DNA from 4 places in the Blautia difficilis genome. Region 1 is predicted to be linked to each of the others. Evidence: riboswitches for the same ligand, from Rfam matches in the RefSeq annotation. Region 1 holds a riboswitch; each other region holds the start of a gene.
The links. A riboswitch is a leader RNA that binds a small molecule or an ion and turns the genes downstream of it on or off. The one in region 1 is predicted to bind cobalamin.
Positions count from the first base shown of each region.

Region 1 (5,084 bases):
TTGCCGTTGTTTTGAAGTATAATAATTTATTCCTTCCCTTTACTTTTTTTCTGTATTGTTTTCATTTTGCTCTTTGTTATAAATTGATAGTCTGTCCTAAAACCACAGCTTTCATGAAGAGCATTCGTAATCTTTTCGCGTTTATACAGCGGGATGAATCCCTGTTCCTGTATTTCTGCAAAATTCATTGCCTTTAGAGAGTCCAATAATTCTTCACAGGTATATTGCAAATTTAACTTTTTCTCAAGATAACGGTAGATTGTTAATGAGAGAAAACAGATTAGAAGATGAGCTTTAATCCTGTTATCATCCTGTAAATAAACTGGTCTTGCAGAAAAATCAGTTTTCATAATACGAAAACATTCTTCAATCTGCCTTCGCTTACTTTTAAAATATCATTGACATCATCATCCAAAAGATCTGTACTGCTGAATGGATTCTATATTTCGACACCGGTAGGAAATTATAATCCTGACTGGGCAATTGCTTTCTATAAGGGAAAGGTAAAGCATATTTATTTTGCAGCTGAAACCAAGGGCTCTATGTCCTCTATGCAGCTGCGTTCGATTGAGGAATCTAAGATACACTGCGCACGGGAACACTTTAAGGCTATCAGTAGTGACAGCGTTGTTTTTGATGTTGTGGATAGTTATCAGAGTCTTTTTGATATGGTGATGAGATAAGGCGTTAAGGGATAATATTTCCTCAACAATCATAGGAAAGAGTGCTGTGTATGTCATCTTTTGTATCTCTCTGTGAATAGCACGAATGTAATTCAATGTCTTATGGATTGCAAGACATGCTATATGAGTGGTGCGCGAACTTTATCCCCCCCCCCGGCAGGGGCGGTCAACCTCTGGGAATTCCAGCAAATACAAAAAAGTAAGATTATCAAAAATATTGTTAAAGAAAATTCTTTACTTTGGTTAAAGCGTAAGTTATAATAATTTTGCTTAAAAGCTATAAATGAGCAAATACCGAAAATTGCACAAAATTTGTAGCTGGTTGTACACATTACGCGAACATTAAACTACTTTATTCTTTTTTACTGTCCGCATACTGAAGATTTAATTGTGCAGTTTCTCAAATTTGCTCATTTATAGTTAAAAGAATAAATGTGCCAAGTGCTGAAAAATATATAAAATTTACACTATTTTCAGAAGAGGGAATCAGGTGAGAATCCTGAACGATCCGGTCACTGTATTCAGTTATGCCACATTCATATCCATTGCATTTTTATGTGAGAAGGGAATGGGGATTTAAGCTGTAAGCCAGGAAACCTGCTTGGTTCATAGAAAGAAACTTCCGTGTAAAGTGCTGTCTTTCGTATCATGTTTTTTTGTGATGCCCGCTTTTTCATGGAAGCGGACTTTTTTCTTTTAAAAGCAAAAAAACAAAAGAAAAAATAAGGAGAAAAAGCATGAAAAACATGAAAACAGCAGCAGGAATGTTATGTCTGGCAGGAATTCTCAGCCTGGGAATGGGAACAACTGTATTTGCGGAGGATGGAGACAGCCATTATCCCGTAACAATCACAACCTACAATTATGAGAACGAACCGGTTGAAATGACTTTTGAGAAAGCTCCGGAGAAAGTATTTGCATATGCAAACTCCAATATCGAAGAGCTTCTGGCACTTGGTCTCGGTGATAAGATCGTAGCTGCTTGCGGTCTGGACGGTGATGTGCGTGAGGATTTAAAAGATGAATTTGACAAGATTCAGTATATGGATACCAAGCCATCCAAAGAGGAAGTTGTTGCAATGGAGCCTGATTTTATTGCGGCATGGTATTCTTCTTTCGATGATGACTGGCTTTCTGATGTAAGTTTCTGGCAGGAGAGAGATGTAAATACATACATGTCCCTGAACAGTGCTGCAAAGGGACCGGCTTCTGAGTTCCCACGTACAATTGAAGACGAATATGAGGATATCCTGAACATTGGCAAGATCTTTGATTGCGAAGACAAGGCAGAGGAAATCGTTGATCAGATGAAGGGTGAGATTGATAAAGTAAAAGAGCATGTAGAAGGAACAGACCCGTTATCCGTAGCAGTTCTTGAGGATGAGGGAGATTCCTTCCGTGTATATGGAACAGAGACACTTGGCGGAAATATTCCGGAGACACTTGGTGCAGAGCTGAAGCTTGGTGCAGAGAACTCTGAAAACGTTGGTGCAGAGGATCTGATCGCAGCTGATCCGGACGTATTATTCATGATCAACTATGATGGATTTATGACATCTGATGAGGCAATCGCTGATATTACAGATAACCCTGCATATGCGAGCCTTTCAGCAGTTAAGAACAACAAAGTATTCTCTGTAAACTTGAATGAAGTATACTGCAGCGGTGTCAGAACCTATGACGGAATTATGACATTTGCAAAAGCATTATATCCGGATCTGTACGAATAAAATGAAAAGAAAACCGGATTTTAAAAATGGAATTTTTCATGGAAAGCCGATCTATGTGCTGGCGGTGATATTACTGACTGTGCTTCTGGTGATATCCATTCTGACTGCAGTTACCATTGGTTCTGTAGATCTTTCTGTGAAAGATGTGTATAGTGTAATTTTGTATAAAGTGTTTGGAATCGGGGATCCGGAGGTTTATGGTGTAGGAGCCATGTCTGATATTGTGTGGTTTATCCGCCTTCCCCGTATTCTTCTTGCAACAGCCGTTGGCATGGGTCTGGCAGTTGCAGGTGTGGTAATGCAGGCCATTGTGAAAAATCCGATTGCAGATCCGTATATTCTGGGTATTTCCTCTGGTGCATCTCTTGGTGCAACAGTGGCAATCTTTCTTGGAGTTGGAGCCGTATTTGGCTCCAACTCTATTGGAATCTGCGCATTTATCGGAGCCTTCCTTATTTCTGTACTGGTACAGATCACTGCAAATATAGGAGGCCGGGCAAATTCAGTCCGACTTCTGCTTGCAGGTACAGCACTTGGAAGTGTGTGCAGTGCATTTTCAAACTTTGTTGTCTATATTGCGGGCGACAGAGATGGAATCCAGACAGTTACTTTCTGGCTGATGGGAAGTTTGGCAGGTGCGAAATGGGAAAATCTGGCTGTGATTATTCCCTGCGTTTTTATAGCAACCCTGTTTTTCTGCACCCAGAGCCGTATTCTCAATATGATGCTGCTTGGAGATGAGGTATCCATCACATTAGGAACTGACCTGCACAGATATCGTCAGGTGTATCTTGTAGTGACAGCACTGTTGATCGGTTTTGTGGTATATTCCGCAGGTATCATTGGATTTGTAGGACTCATTATTCCTCATGTGGTACGAATGTTCTTTGGAACCGATCACAAGAAAATGCTTCCACTGTCAGCACTTAGCGGTTCCATTTTCCTGATCTGGGCAGATGTTGCTTCCAGGATCATTATTCCCAAGAGTGAAGTCCCAATCGGAATCCTGGTATCCATGATCGGAGCACCTTGCTTTATTTATCTGCTGGTACGCAGATCTTATGGATTCGGAGGTGAGAAATCATGAAACTGACAGCTTCTGATATCCATGTGGAGCTTGGCGGAAATGAGATTCTTAAGGGAATTGACGCAGCCATAAAGGAAAAGGAATTTGTAGGAATTATAGGACCAAACGGAAGTGGAAAAAGTACATTGCTGAAATGTATTTACCGTGTACTGAAGCCAGATACCGGTGTGATCATGCTGGATGGAAAACCGCTGAACGAATATAAGGTAAAGGATTCTGCAAAAGCACTGGCAGTGGTGTCCCAGCACAACTACTATAATTTTGAATTTTCCGTACAGGAAATTGTAATGATGGGAAGGGCTCCTCATAAGAAAACCATGGAACGGGATAATGCCGAGGATTATAAGATCGTGGAAGAATGTCTGGAAAAAGTGGGAATGCTTCCCTATCGGCACCGTGTTTTTTCAAGTTTGTCTGGCGGTGAGCAGCAGCGAATCATTCTGGCAAGAGCTCTGGCACAGAAAACTGACTGTCTGATCCTGGATGAGCCTACCAACCATCTTGACATCAAATACCAGCTCCAGCTTCTGGATATTGTAAAAAGTCTTGGGGTTACTGTGATCGGTGCTTTGCATGATCTGAATATTGCAGCAGCATACTGCGACCGGATCTATGCCATGAAGAACGGTCGTCTGGTGGCTTGCGGAACTCCAGAAGAAGTCATTACAGAAGATTTTATACATATGTTATATGAAGTAGATGCAACTGTAAAAAAGGATGAATACGGCATGCTGAATGTTACATACCATCCTTTGCATGTGAAAAAATAAAGGAAAAGTGGAGGAAAGCTGAATGAGCGATACAGCAAAAAAAGGAATTCTTGTAGTCAGCTTTGGTACCAGTCATGAAGATACCAGAGTAGTGACCATTGATGCGATTGAGAAAGAAATTGGAGCTGCTTTTACAGATTGTAAAATTTATCGCGCATGGACCAGCAAAATGATTCTCGCCAGAATTGAAAAGAGAGATCATATTCACTATGACAATGTGGCAGAAGCAATGGAGCGTATGAAAAAGGATGGAATTACAGATGTGATCATTCAGCCTACTCATGTAATGAACGGTGTGGAAAATGATCTTATGAAAAAGGATGTTCTGGCGTATGCAGATCATTTTCAGTCTGTGAAATTCGGAGCTCCTCTGCTTACAACAGAAGAAGATAATGAGTATGTGGTGAAAGCGGTTGCAGATGAGTTCCCTGTAATTAAGGATAAGGAAACGGCACTTGTGCTTATGGGGCATGGAACCGAGCACTACGCAAATGCCGTTTATGCCGCACTGGATTACAGATTCAAGGATATGGGATATGAAAATGTGATCGTAGGAACTGTGGAAGGTTATCCTGAAATTGATCAGGTCATGAAACAGCTTGGAAAATGCGGGGCAAAAAAAGTGGTAATCGCACCGTTTATGATCGTTGCCGGTGACCATGCGAAAAATGACATGGCAGGAGAGGAAGAAGACTCCTGGAAAAATATCATCAGCAAAGCTGGCTATGAAGTGCAGACAGTTCTGAAAGGACTGGGAGAATATGAAAGCATTCGAAAACTCTTTGTGGAACATGCGAGGGAAGCGGTATGATTA
Region 1 covers NZ_JACOQG010000015.1:17,786-22,869, forward strand. The annotation lists partial or broken gene H8Z82_RS10145 (IS1634 family transposase) at 27-424, opposite strand; gene H8Z82_RS17145 (restriction endonuclease) at 399-683, shown strand; cobalamin riboswitch at 1,106-1,302, shown strand; gene H8Z82_RS10150 (ABC transporter substrate-binding protein) at 1,421-2,413, shown strand; gene H8Z82_RS10155 (FecCD family ABC transporter permease) at 2,415-3,500, shown strand; gene H8Z82_RS10160 (ABC transporter ATP-binding protein) at 3,497-4,270, shown strand; gene H8Z82_RS10165 (sirohydrochlorin cobaltochelatase) at 4,293-5,081, shown strand; gene H8Z82_RS10170 (CGGC domain-containing protein) at 5,078-5,084, shown strand, end outside.

Region 2 (5,084 bases), on a different contig from region 1:
TGGCACAGTAAGACGGATTCCACAGATGCCCACCCCACAGTTCCTTTTTTAACTCCGGATACGCAAGAAACATCTGGCGTGCAAGATTTCCTTTCATGATCTTGATCATATCTGAAATATAAAACTGAGGTTTACAGTCCACAAGCAGATGGATATGATCCGGCATCACCTCCATTGCCAGAATCTGAAATTTATATTCTTCTGCAAGATTCTGTAACATTTCTTTGCATTCTGTATCGATTCCGTTTTTTAAAACCTTTTTTCTGTATTTTGTACACCAGACAAGATGATACTGCAAGGAATAGACATATCCCCTACCATATGAAAGTTTGTTTTTATCTATATTAAATATATCTTTTTCCATATAAATATTATACCATATGTATTGGTTTATGTAAACATTTGTTCTGTTGTTTAGTAAAAAAATTTGCGCGTCTAACTCATCACTGAAAGTAACGAGAATGCGACGCGCAGTTATTCAACCATTGTGCGGAACACATCATCAAAAATCGTATTGTTCATTTAATTCCTCCTTATTATAACATTTTCCCAGAGCTTTGAGAACCTCCAAAACAACCCTTAATCAACCATGAACTGTTTTATTCCCACCTCCCGTTCAGGCAAAGCCAACGGGCAGAATGTTATAATATTCAGGAATGTTTGCTTTACCATTATAAAATTTAAATTATCTTTGTGAAAATGTCGGCGAACGCCAGAGAAATCCGTTATGAACCGCCAGACCTGGCACGGGTGATATAAGATTTTCACTATAGTCTATAGTTTAAAATATGCTGTTCAAAAAAACAAGTACTATTTCACACGTTACTGTTCAATTACTGTTCCAAAACAAAAAACATTACCTGTAAAATCAAATTCCCACACATCCAGTAACCAGCGCAGGAAAAGTGTTTCTTTTCTGTGCATTTGCAGGCATCTTAGAGATTCTTAGGTAAAAAAAATCTGCGTTATGAGCCGGCTGCCTCACGTGTCTGAGCGGAGCCTGCAGCGGAGCGAGTTTGACAAGACGGCTCATGCTTTTAGCAGATTTTTTTCGCCTTAGAAGCTCTTAGATGCCGAAACCGCACAGAAAAGAAACGCTTTCCCTGCGCGTCCCCTCCCTGATTTTGTCTCCCCCTCAAAAAATTTGTTGTCTTTTCTCCAAAAAAGTGTATAATACGATTTAATCGAACATTCATTGACAATTACCGGTTTTTAGTTCTGTCAGTCACGGTATAGAAATGTCGGACTTTCAGCTAAGAGGGAATCAGGTCAGAATCCTGAACAGTCGTGCTGCTGTATACGTGCAGCCATATCTCATATCCATTGCATCGTTATGCGAGAAGGAGAGACATGGCGTTACTGCGTGAGTCAGAATACCTGCTATAAACTGCCGCCATTAACTACACGCAATAGGAAATGGAAGGGTGATCTTCTTTAGTGTTCTCTTTTTTACAGAAGTATCATCCTTACATATGTTTTCTCTGTTCCTTTTAAGGAATATAGAACACCGGCAGTTATTGGTACCTTGTTATTTTTATCATAGTCCATACTACTCCCATGCAGAGAAAACAACATTGTCTATCAGCAAAGGAGTATTTTTTTATGTCAAATTCTCTGACACTTACGCGTCGTAACTGCGGACAGTATATTGAGAAGAATATGGAACTTCCACAAAACTGCCGCTCTATCTCAGCAGAAACCTTTTTTAACAGACCTGATATTCGTTCTGTGGTATTTCCCTATGAAATGGAACAGATTGGAAACAAAGCCTTTCAGGGATGTTCCCGGTTAAGCAGAATAGAGCTTCCTGAACATCTGCAAAAACTTGGCATAGGGGTATTTTCAGACTGCATTTCTCTGAAAAAAGTCAAAATTCCCGCCAGCCTTACCAGTATTCCAAAAAATGCATTTAACAATGGCCGAAAACTGAACAGTCTGGAGTTCGCCCCGAACAGCAAACTGACATTTATCGGTCCGAATGCCTTTTCAGAATGCGCTACTCTTACGGAAGTTGTTTTCCCTGCCTCTCTGGAAGAAATCGATGACAGGGCTTTTTATAAATGTAAGAAACTGAGTTGTATTTCTTTTCCGGGGGGGGGATTTAAGGGTTATCGGAAAGCAGGCTTTCTATTTCTGCGGAATGGATTCGCTGCAGCTGCCTGATTCGCTGGAAGTCCTTGATGAGAGTGCTTTTTTTAAGTGCTGTAATCTGACCTCTGTGGTGATTCCGCCCAATGTCAGATACCTTGGAAAATGGATCTTTCATGGATGTAACCGCCTGCAGTATCTGGAGATTCGCCATGATCCTGAATTTATCGGGGAATGGATCATCAACAAAGCGGCTACGATCCGCTGTTATAAAGGTTCTAAAGTAGACAGATACTGCCAGCAGTCAGGATTCAAAGTAGAATACTTTTCCTAATAACAACAAAATCTGTATTGAACAGACAAAAAAGAGGAATGTTTATGAATGATACTTTTACTTATTTTCAAAAGAAGGGATGTACTGTTTTTTCTTTTCCGGGAAAAACAAGGGTTCTTAGCACCAGTCCTCTTAATGGCGGGATCACTGCTCATCTCACGCATGCTTTAAATATCAACTGCATGAATGGTGCCTATGAATGTGAAATGCTTGGAAACACCTATGAGGAAGACCTGAACATTCATACAAAAGAGCTGGGAATTGATCCGCAGACAGCAACCGCACTCAGCACAGCGGCATGGACTGAACTGTGTGCTGTTGAGAAAATCTGTTATCAGGAGTTATCCGTGACTGCTGCTGTTACAGGGGGAATTGATTCAAACGGAATGTGTCCGGGAGATCCTTCTTCTTACTATGAAAGAAACGGCGCTTACGAGATGCTGCCACCCGGTACGATCAATGTTTTTATCTATATCAATCAGAATGTTACAGAGGCAGCCATGGTCCGCTCAATGATGATTGCTTCGGAGGCAAAAGCAGCGGCCGTTTCACATCTCTTACTTGGAAGCTGTTATTCAGAAGAAATCGCGACAGGTTCTGGTACTGACGGAATGGTGATTGCCTCGGCTATGGAGGGTGAGCTGACACTTACCGATGCCTCCGGACATTCCAAGCTTGGAGAGCTGATTGGCAGGGCAGTCCGTATGGCAGTAAAACATGCCCTGATGAAACAGACAGCTGCCTGTGGTCCGAGACAGTTTCAGGTTCTTGTTCGTACTGGCAGATATGGAATCACCCCGGGAACTCTGTGGGATTTTTATATAGAGCATGAGATTCTTTTTCATGCATACAATATTAGTTTTAAGAAAGCTTCTGAGCTGGAAGAAATACTTCTATCGCGAAACAGAAACAGCAATCTGGTTTTATGTGTGTCTCTTTATCTTCATCTGATGGATCAGCTTCGCTGGGGACTAATCATGGAACCGGAGGCTGTCCGAGAGGGAAAAAGGCTGCTTCTTTATGGACTGTACTGTGGACGGGATACTTATCTGGGCGATGTTTATCCTGAAGATGTATGGAAGAACGAAGTACTGAAAACATTTTCACTTAAAGAACAGCTGATTTATATTTTAATCTGTTATTTTTCTGTCAGATCATAGTTGGATCATCACATTTTTATGGTAAAAATATTCTATGCCTGCTTTCTCCTGATGAAATACAAAAGGGAAGTGAATAGAATAAGTTCAATGTCCACTCACTTCCCTCCTGAAATCGTTGAAACCTATATACACATTATAAGGGAAAAGCCGCAAAAAGGCGAATCCGGGTGGTTGTGGATAAAGTAAAAATGACGGATAAAAAACAGTACATAACATCAATAAAAAAATTTAAAATTCGTCATTTTTACTAATGCCCTATGCAAGGGTCTGAACAATAACCTAACATCAAGCATCAGGTAAACTAATAAACAGCCTGAAGAAAACTCTCCAGACTGTTTTTATCATTTCTGTGCGAAATACTCTTTTGTAAGTGTAATGGCGGTTCCTGAAAGCAGGAATACACCAATTAAGTTGGGGATTGCCATGAGACCGTTGAATGTCTCAGCAATACTCCAGAGAAGTCCCAGATCTACAGTTGCACCAATGATTGCCACTAATGAATAGGCGATCATAAATGGGCGGATAACTTTTGCAGAGAATAAAAATTCAATACAACGTGCTCCGTAAAGTCCCCATCCGATAATCGTTGAGAATGCAAAGCAGCACATGGCAACTGCCGTAAAGATGGAAACCCAGCCTCCGTATGTAGAAGTAAATCCGGAAATTGTAAGTTCTGCACCTGCCGCTGCACCGTAATTTACCGGCACGCCGCTTACAAGGATCACAAGTGCTGTCAGAGTACAGATCACGATCGTATCTGCAAATACCTCAAAGATACCAAACATACCCTGTTTTACAGGCTTGCTTGTATCTGCACAGGCATGAGCGATAGACCCTGTACCAAGTCCGGCTTCATTGGAGAAAATACCTCTGGAAACACCCTTTTTCATACTGAGGAAAAAGCTTCCGATCACACCGCCTGTCACTGCTGACGGATTAAAGGCTCCATAAACAATATCATGGAAAACTGCCGGAACTCTTCCGATATTTAAGATCACAACGCCCAATGCAAGTACAATATAAAACAATGCCATAAAGGGCACTAGCTTCTCAGAAACACTTCCGATTCGCTTAATACCGCCCAGCAGTACCATACCAACCAACAGCGTGATCACAATTCCAAGGATCAGATTCAGTCTGCCTGTAGAAGACTCTGAGATCACATTAAAGTTAATAAGAGCTGTATCAATTGCTGTTGTAATGGTATTTACCTGAGTAGCATTACCTGTTCCAAATACAGTCAGTACACCGAATGCAGAATAAAGAACTGCAAGAAACCTCCAATTCTTTCCCAGACCATTCTTAATATAATACATAGGTCCGCCTACATAATCTCCATGTCTGTTTCTCTCACGGAAATGTACTGCAAGGGTAACCTCTGTAAATTTCGTGCACATTCCAAGGAGCGCGGAAACCCACATCCAGAATACAGCGCCCGGACCACCGATGGCGATAGCTCCGGCAACACCGGCGATATTTCCCGTACCTACTGTACCTGCCAG
Region 2 covers NZ_JACOQG010000032.1:4,450-9,533, forward strand. The annotation lists gene tnpA (IS200/IS605 family transposase) at 1-364, opposite strand, end outside; cobalamin riboswitch at 1,197-1,399, shown strand; gene H8Z82_RS14525 (leucine-rich repeat domain-containing protein) at 1,603-2,163, shown strand; gene H8Z82_RS14530 (leucine-rich repeat protein) at 2,141-2,422, shown strand; gene H8Z82_RS14535 (adenosylcobinamide amidohydrolase) at 2,467-3,582, shown strand; gene H8Z82_RS14540 (alanine/glycine:cation symporter family protein) at 3,924-5,084, opposite strand, start outside.
Region 2: another riboswitch for cobalamin. It lies ahead of H8Z82_RS14525 (leucine-rich repeat domain-containing protein); the one in region 1 lies ahead of H8Z82_RS10150 (ABC transporter substrate-binding protein).

Region 3 (5,084 bases), on a different contig from region 1:
ACCAAATGCAGGTGTACAGATTGCAGGAACTCCTACACCGAATGGAACATATGGAACTCAGGCAATTGCACTGGCACAGAAATATATGTCCAGATATCCGGGATATGCAAAATATGGTTCTGCATATCATACATCCAGCGGTAACTACAGCCGTAACGGAAACTATTTCAGATGGAACAGAAATACACTTTCTGATCCGGATGGATATCTGAACAAGACTGCAGATCAGATCCTGGCAGATCTTTTTAGCTAAGAAATTCAGAGATAGATACAATATGAAATAAGAGAAGCAGCTTGTCCTTTGGGACGGCTGCTTTTTTGCGTAAACATTACTAAATGTTACGGAAATTTAAAATAATTTATAAAAAAACCTTGCATTCATGGAAACGATGTGTTAATATGAATAAGACTTAAAACAAATATTACGAAACTATTACATAAAAAGAAATAAAAGGTTACGAGGACGAGAGACCATGAAGAAAAAAATTGTATGTCTTACATTAGCACTGCTTATGACTGCATCACAGGCCGTAAGCGTAAGCGCTTCCAGAGAAGATGATTTAAGAGAAGAACAGGCGATTACAAGCCAGCAGCTTGATGCCACATATTCCCGCATGGATGAACTGGCAAATGCAAAGGCACAGCTTGAGAGTGAAATTTCAGAGTTGGATTCCAATCTTGTTAGTGTTATGGTTTCCATCGATACTCTTAAGAATGATATCAGCAATAAAGAGGTTGATATCATCAGAACAAAGCAGGATCTTGCAAAAGCGCAGAAGGCCAGAGATAAGCAGTACGAGAGTATGAAGAAGCGTATCCAGTGTCTGTATGAGCAGGGCGGTGATTCTGCATGGTTCCAGATGATGTTGAATTCCGAAGATCTCAGTGATCTTCTTACACGAGCTGAGAATACCCAGCAGATGTATGAGCAGGACAGAAAAAATCTGGACAAATATGTGAAGACCATTGATGAAGTAAATAATTTAAAAACACAGTATGAGTCTGATAAGGCAGAGCTGGAAGAAATGAAATCTTCTTATGAAGAGCAGTCTTATACTCTTCAGTGCCAGATTGATCAGAAAAAATCTGAGTCTGCTGATTATGAAAATGAAATCGCATATGCACAGCAGCAGGCAACAGAATATGCAAATCTTCTGGCAGAGCAGACTGCAGAGATCCAGCAGCTGGAAGCAGAGCGTATTGCGGCAGAGGAAGAGGCCAGACGTCAGGCAGAGGAAGAAGCTGCAAGACAGGCGGCAGAAGAAGCTGCTGCAGCAGAGGAAGCAGCAAACTCAGAAGATGTAGAGTATGATGAGGATGGAAATCCGGTTGAAAATACAGATGAGGATACAGACGAAGATACCTATGAGGAATCAGATGATGTAGAATATGATGAAGATGGCAATGTCATTGATAATGCACAGTCCGGTGAGGATGTGGAATATGATGAGTATGGCAATGTTATTGATTCTGACAATACAGTATCAAAGGAAGATTATGAAGAAGAACAGTCTTCTGATTCTGACAATTCTTCTTCTGGTTCAGGTTCAGGCTCTTCTGTAGTGGATTATGCTACACAGTTTGTGGGAAATCCATATGTATGGGGAGGAACAAGTCTTACAAGTGGTGCAGACTGTTCTGGATTTGTACAGAGTGTATATGCCAACTTTGGAGTAAGTCTTCCGAGAACTTCTTATGAACAGCAGAACTGTGGAACAGAAGTATCTTATGCAAATGCGCAGCCGGGTGATCTGATCTGCTATGGCGGCCATGTGGCAATTTATATGGGAAATGGACGTATTGTACATGCATCCAACTCTGTAGATGGTATTAAGATCAGCGACAATGCTGCATATAGAACAATTGTATCAGTAAGAAGACTTGTATAATCTGCAAAAGATTATATCCGATCAAAAAAAATAATGAGAAAAGGCCAGGTGACATCCATATGTGCTGTTACCTGGTTTTTGTTTGAAAAAAAGTCAAGCGGATATTCGCAATCCGCTTCGCTACTTGCTTGATTCGATTAAAAAGTTTCTGAAAAACTTTGATAAATAGTTGACATTCTCTAACAGTGATGCTATTATAAGGTCAGTATAATTCCATATAGAACATATTAAGTGCTGATACTGTTATTATACGGTACAGAGAGAGGGAATCAGGTGAGAAACCTGAGCGATCCGGTCACTGTAACAGAGGAGCAAATCTCGCAGATCCATTGTGCCATAGCATGAGAAGGAGAGAGGAGCGATGAGCCTGGAGCCAGGAAACCTGCTTAGTATGGCGAGGTTAAACTTCCGTGTAAAGTGTAACAACCAACTCCGTTGAATCCGCAGCTTCGGAGCGTTGTCTGCTTTTTTTCGAAGGCAGACATTTTTTTATGGAATGCGCCTGTTCTTTATGAATTATACATGATTAAATGGCAGGCGATACTACTTCGGAAATATTCGTTCCCTCCGCGCACTCATGAACGGATTAATCTTCTACCCCGGAGTAGCATCGCTCCCTCTTTATTATGGAGAAAATGATAGATTGATCTGTTATCTGCTTGTTTGGAAGAAGGAAATGAGATATGGAAAAACCATATTGGGAAGATAAAGAGTATTCTTTTTTTAGTCATAAAAAATGTGAGTTTTTTCCCTGCCATAAGGGAGCAGATCCTGAGGATTTTAACTGTTTGTTTTGTTATTGCCCTTTATATGCACTGGGGGATCAATGCGGTGGGAATTTTCGATATACAGACAGTGGATTGAAGGACTGTACCAACTGTCAGCTTCCTCATAAGAGAAAGAACTATGGATATGTGACCGGGAAATATCAGGAACTGGCTGAACTGATGAAGAAAATGCGCGCAGATCAGCAGTAAGGATGGTTGACCGGTGAAGATAAAAAAGATCATCAATGGATATTTATATGAGAAATATCTGTTGATGATCTTTTTTTATATGTCTGCATAAGAAATGGCATGAACACATATTGGAAACAACTAACGGGTTTGAAGAAAAACCTTCAGTCTGGGAATCTGATTGTTCAGAATCAATGATTCGGGAAAACCAGTCTGATGAACAAACTCTGCTGCATAGGTAAAATCTCCTACATGCTCTTTTCCATGGCTGTCGCTGGATAAAACAATGGGAAGCCGATATTTAAGGCAGCAACGAAGGATTTCTGCGTTATTTGCCCTGGTGTCACCGCGGTATCCGCCGGGAGTCAGTGAGACTTCGTTGATTTCAAAAATTACATTTTCTCTGCTGGCTGTATAAGCCAGTGTATCGTAATCCACCGGAAAAGCCGGGTTATCACAATGGCCCAGAACCTTTACGGCAGGATACTTCATTGCATTCTGGTATGCAAGAGTATTCTCTTTGACAGTTCCGGATCTGTAGTTCTGGCTATGCATACTTATGATAGCGTAGTCCAGATTAGACAACAGCTCATCACTTAGATCTACATGTCCCTGAATGTCCAGAATATTGAGTTCTACGCCATAAAGTACTTCTACACCAAAACGCTTTCTGGGGCAGAATGGCAGCCCGCGGAAATAAGAAGATGTGCCGGAAGCAAGCGTGCCGGGACCGTGATCCGTAATGCCCAGAAGCTTCATGCCTTTGCGTCCGGCTTCTTTTGCCATATCGGAAATTGTGCAGGAAGTACCGTGTCCGCTTGCAATGGAATGTGTATGGATATCTGCAAGATACGTAAGGATCATCCCCTTTTAAATAAAATTAATGACTGTTTTGCAGAGATATTCTGAAAAAATATATATAACAATTATGACAGAAAGAAGAAAGATTGTCAATTGGGGTTCAAAATAAAAACAACTAAATTTCACAAACAATTCAAACAAAAAACAACATATAAACAGTTTGAAATATGTTGTTTTTTGTTGACCTTATGAGGCGAATGAGGTATAATGACTTTACATGAGTACATGAAAAAGAGAAAGAAATTTGTCTGAGCGTTGGGAATGGCAATGCGAAGATGAAAAACTCCTCTTTCATGAGAAAGGAGAAATATGGAAAAATTTCAAACATCAGATATTCCCAAATCTCCGAGAATCCAGAAGCTGGTAGATGCCCTTTATGAGCACATGCCGGTGATCGAATCTTCCAGAGCGAAGCTTCTGACGGAATCTTATAAGGAGACGGAAGGTGAACCGATCATTACCCGCAGGGCCAAAGCATTTGCGCATATTCTGCATCATATTCCGATTATCATCCGCGATAATGAATTGATTGTAGGAAGCAGTACTATTGCTCCCAGAGGATGTCAGACCTTCCCGGAATTTTCCTATGAATGGCTGGAGGCTGAATTGGACACAGTTGCTACCAGAACAGCTGACCCATTTGATATTGCAGAGCAGACTAAAGCTGATCTGCTGGAAGCAGATAAATACTGGAAGGGAAGAACAACCAGTGAACTTGCTACTTCCTATATGGCACCGGAAGCCATTAAGGCTATCGAACATAATATCTTTACACCTGGAAATTATTTCTATAATGGCGTAGGACATGTTACTGTAAAATACTGGGAGGTACTGGAAATCGGTTTCGAGGGTATTATGGAGAAAACCCGGGAAGAACTGAAAAAATGCAATGTAGGTGATGGTGATTATGCCCGCAAATCTCATTTTCTGGAAGCTGTACTGATTAGCTGCCAGGCAGTGATTGATTATGCACATCGCTATGCACAGCTTGCAGAGCAAATGGCGTCACAGTGTACAGATCCTGTCAGAAAACAGGAACTGCTTCAGATTGCTGCAAACTGCAGCAGAGTACCGGGAAAGGGTGCAGACAGCTTTTATGAAGCCTGCCAGTCATTCTGGTTTATACAGCAGCTGTTACAAATGGAATCCAGTGGCCACTCTATTTCTCCAGGACGTTTTGATCAGTATATGTATCCATATTATAAGAAGGATGTGGAGAGAGGTGCTCTTACCAGAGAGTACGCACAGGAACTGATGGACTGTATCTGGGTGAAACTGAATGACCTGAATAAATGCCGTGATGCGGCATCAGCAGAGGGATTTGCAGGTTACAGCCTTTTCCAGAACCTGATCGCAGGTGGTCAGAACAGTGAAGGGG
Region 3 covers NZ_JACOQG010000008.1:81,544-86,627, reverse strand. The annotation lists gene H8Z82_RS07075 (N-acetylmuramoyl-L-alanine amidase family protein) at 1-253, shown strand, start outside; gene H8Z82_RS07070 (C40 family peptidase) at 474-1,889, shown strand; cobalamin riboswitch at 2,102-2,293, shown strand; gene H8Z82_RS07065 (cysteine-rich small domain-containing protein) at 2,573-2,866, shown strand; gene H8Z82_RS07060 (phosphatase) at 2,987-3,709, opposite strand; gene H8Z82_RS07055 (glycyl radical protein) at 4,016-5,084, shown strand, end outside.
Region 3: another riboswitch for cobalamin. It lies ahead of H8Z82_RS07065 (cysteine-rich small domain-containing protein); the one in region 1 lies ahead of H8Z82_RS10150 (ABC transporter substrate-binding protein).

Region 4 (4,035 bases), on a different contig from region 1:
TGATTTTGATCTTCGCTTTCCGAAGATGCCGTCCTACCTGAGGCGAGCCGCAATCCAGCATGCATTGGGAAGTGTATCTTCTTACGAAACACGGATGGATCTGTGGGAAAAGTCAGGAGAAAAAGCAGGGAAACCCAGACTGGCGTATGAGAATCATGCCATGCCTGTTTTTTATCGTGATGTCATGTACAGAGAGGAAAAAGAAGGAAAAGACGAAGCATACCTGAAACTGTATGATGGTCATGACTGGAAATGGTTTTGTGTGCGTTTAAATCACACAGATATGGAATATCTGCGCAGGAACTGGTCGGGGAAAAAGGCATCAGCCCCGACACTGGAGAAAAGGCACCATAAATATTTCCTGCGTTTTTCTTATACGGAAGAAGTGACACTTACGAAGACACCGGTAAAAGAACAGATCATCTGTAGTGTGGACTTGGGAATCAATACCGATGCGGTCTGTACCATTATGCGGGCAGACGGAACTGTCCTGGGGAGAAAATTTATCAATCATCCCAGTGAAAAAGACCGGATGTACCGCACACTGGGCCGAATCCGAAGATTCCAGAGGGAACACAGCTCTGCGCAGTCACGGGGAAGATGGGCATATACGAAACGCCTGAACATAGAGCTGGGAAGAAAAATTGCAGGTGCGATCGTAAAAAATGCAGAAGAGAACCATGCAGATGTGATCGTATTCGAGTATCTGGAAATGCAGGGAAAGATATCCGGAAAGAAAAAACAGAAACTGCATCTGTGGAGAAAACGGGATATCCAGAAACGCTGTGAGCATCAGGCACACAGAAAAGGAATGCGGGTATCCAGAGTCTGCGCATGGAATACGAGCAGGCTTGCATACGATGGCTCCGGAAGTGTGTCCCGTGACCCGAAAAATCACAGTCTTTGTGTATTCCAGACAGGAAAAAGATATAACTGTGACCTGTCGGCATCGTATAATATCGGGGCGAGATATTTTATAAGGGAACTTTTAAAATCCCTTCCGGCAACGGAAAGGTCTTTACTGGAGGCAAAAGTCCCTCCTGTAAAGCGTAGAACCTCATGCGTCTATGCAGATCTGAGGAAACTCCATTCAGAAATGGAACTCTTAAAAGCAGCATAGATACAGGCAGATATACAGTGGACTACCTGTAATGTGGGAACCTGCCATATCTGGCATGGGAAATGCGCATAACTGCGTACCTAAGTTACAGGCGTATCCGCCGATATTCAGTCGGACGCCTAAAGCGTCTGGAAGCATGTGACTTCAGTCATGTGAGGTTCACAAGGAACTGACAGGATCTGGAAGGTCGGAATTATATACGGATCTGATAAAACTGATTGTAAAAATCTCGGACTATATCTTCCAGGATGAAGAGAAGATCCAGAAAGGGATAGGTGATGCTATGGGTGGAAAAGTTTTGGAACTGGAATCGGAAAGGTTAAGAGCGGAAGGAAAAGCAATTGGCGAAGTCAGAGGAGAAGAACGCCTTAGTGTTTTGATTAATAAACTTATTCTTGATAAGAGAAATGATGAGATTCAGATCGTAGTGACAGATGCTAAAAAGCGCAGGCAGTATTATGATGAGTATGGACTTTAGAACCGAGGTGTGGAAGATCATTCCTTTGATTTGTATATTCCGCATTGTGGAGATTCTGTAAAAGAGTGTTTTCTCAGACGTATTCCGGGGATAATAAGGGAAGTAATTATTTGTAATCGGGATATTGACAAATTATGGACAAAATGTTAAGATGGTTTCGTAAAAAACGAATAGCGTTTAGCGCACATGTACAGCTCATTACTACGGTAATGATTGAAGAATCGTTGGGTGAGAATCCCAAACAGGGTTCCGTTCCCTTGCAGTATATTTAGTCTGCAGTTCACTGTATTCTTGTAATGGTATTCAAAGGGAATACTATAATGCGAAGGATATGAGTGAAAGTTCAATCTGTACATTATATTCCCTGCCAGTATGGTGGGGATTTTTTTTGCACTTTGATAACTGAATATCGGAAGTCGCTTTTTATCCCTTTAGTTTTCGGAAATCCGGTGAGATACCGGTACGGTTTATCCCCACTGTAATAAGGACGAACACTGCGAAACCATTGGAAAGATCCTTTCCGAGAAGGGCAGCAAGTAGGTTGGAACTTTAAGTCAGGAGACGGACTTTAGTAAAAGAAAAAAACAAACATCTGTAGGCATAACGGAGGTTTATTTTTTGTACCCTTTTTTATGGAAAACAGGTATCAAACGTGGTCTGAAAAGGCTGCGAAATGATATATTTTGCAGGATAACCTGCAAAAAAATAATACATTTATAATTTAAGGTAAGGAGGAAACGAAATGAACATGAAAGTAAGAAAAAGCGTGATTGCATTCTTAATGGCAACAACAATGGTAGGAAGCACAGCAGTACCGGCTATGGCAGATACAGTAACTGCAAAAGTGTCTATAAAGACAACTGGTTTAACAGGAAAAAAAAGTGCGTCACCAGACATTGTGCCAGAAAAAGTTGTTACAGTAACAAATTCCAATGGTTCTGTTACTGCACTAGATGTTCTGAAAGCAGTTTCGGGATCTGATACTGAAACAAAAGAGACTTTAAATGGTAAAACTTATCATTATCAAGGAGTTTTAAGTTGGTATGATAGTCAGTATGGAAATTATATTCCAGCTGTTAAAATGGAAAATCATGCTAATAGCGATTTAGGGAAAGTATTTGCAGATGATGGTACAGCAAATAAAACAGCAAACTCTCTTGCTAACGGAAGAGAAAAATATTTCAAATTATCAGATCTTAATACAACAGAAACAGAAAGCATGAAGGTTACAAAAAATTCAACCTGGAATAATACAGTTCATAAAACAGATTGGCTTTCTGAAAAAGACTATAATAATTATTCAGGTTGGATGACTATTATTGATGGTAATACAGATAACTTAGGTGTTGATACTGTACTTTCCGACACTAAAGAACACACTGTATGCTTAGATTTTTCTATGATGATGGGATTAGATCTTGGATTTTCCAGTTATGTTCAGCAGGGAGATCAGTGGATTCAGGTTCCGGGTTGGAAATAAAGTAAATTTTAATAGCAAATAAAAAAGATGAAGATACTAATGCTTTATAAAGTTTCACTTTATAAAGCATTAGTTCTTTTTCATATTATTTTAATTTTAGGGTGTAAATAGATATGAAGAAAAAGAAAAAAGAAAAAAAAATCTTATATCAGTTAATATTCTCAGCTTTTCTATTATTTAGTAATGCCTATCTTGTAAAAGCTAATTCAGATATATTATCACAAGATTCAACAGGGAAATACTGTATTAATACAGAACAAGATTATTATAATTTTATCGAAAATATACAAAATTATAATAATAAAACGGTTATACTATGTAATGACATTGACATTTCAGATGTTCCAGAAGCAACATCTAGTTTTGGCGGCATATTGAACGGAAAAGGACACACCATTACATATGCTTCAAAAGAAGCAAAAGAAAACATTGCTGTATTTCCTTTTCGTATAAATGACAATGGAATTGTAGAAAATATAAATGTACAAATTGATGAATCATATGCATATAATAGCGAAACAGATGAATTTCAAACTGTCTTTTCGCGATGTGATGGAATTGCAAAAGGAATAACAATTAAAGGAAACGTAACTTGTATTTATGACGATGAAGATACAGATGTTTATATAGGTGCAATCGAGGGAAACGGAACTTTAATGGATTCTTCCATAGCAATAACTTACGATTTGCAGAGTGAAAAAACAATCGAAGAAATAGCTGACGATATTGTTGATAATGATTTATCATTTGAATTTTGTCAATTAGGAACAATTAATACTGGAATAACTTACCAAAATTGTATAGGATATGGACAGTATTCGGAAGCAATAAAGTCATTAGCAGATGAACTAGAACCCAAAATAAAAGATAATACATGGGGATATCTATGTGTTTCATTTACACGAAAAAGTTTTTTTAGTACGTCAGCAAGTGCAACCAATTGTTATTATGATAAAG
Region 4 covers NZ_JACOQG010000032.1:108-4,142, reverse strand. The annotation lists gene H8Z82_RS14515 (IS200/IS605 family accessory protein TnpB-related protein) at 1-1,120, shown strand, start outside; gene H8Z82_RS14510 (hypothetical protein) at 1,404-1,598, shown strand; cobalamin riboswitch at 1,995-2,183, shown strand; gene H8Z82_RS14505 (hypothetical protein) at 2,341-3,078, shown strand; partial or broken gene H8Z82_RS14500 (hypothetical protein) at 3,192-4,035, shown strand, end outside.
Region 4: another riboswitch for cobalamin. It lies ahead of H8Z82_RS14505 (hypothetical protein); the one in region 1 lies ahead of H8Z82_RS10150 (ABC transporter substrate-binding protein).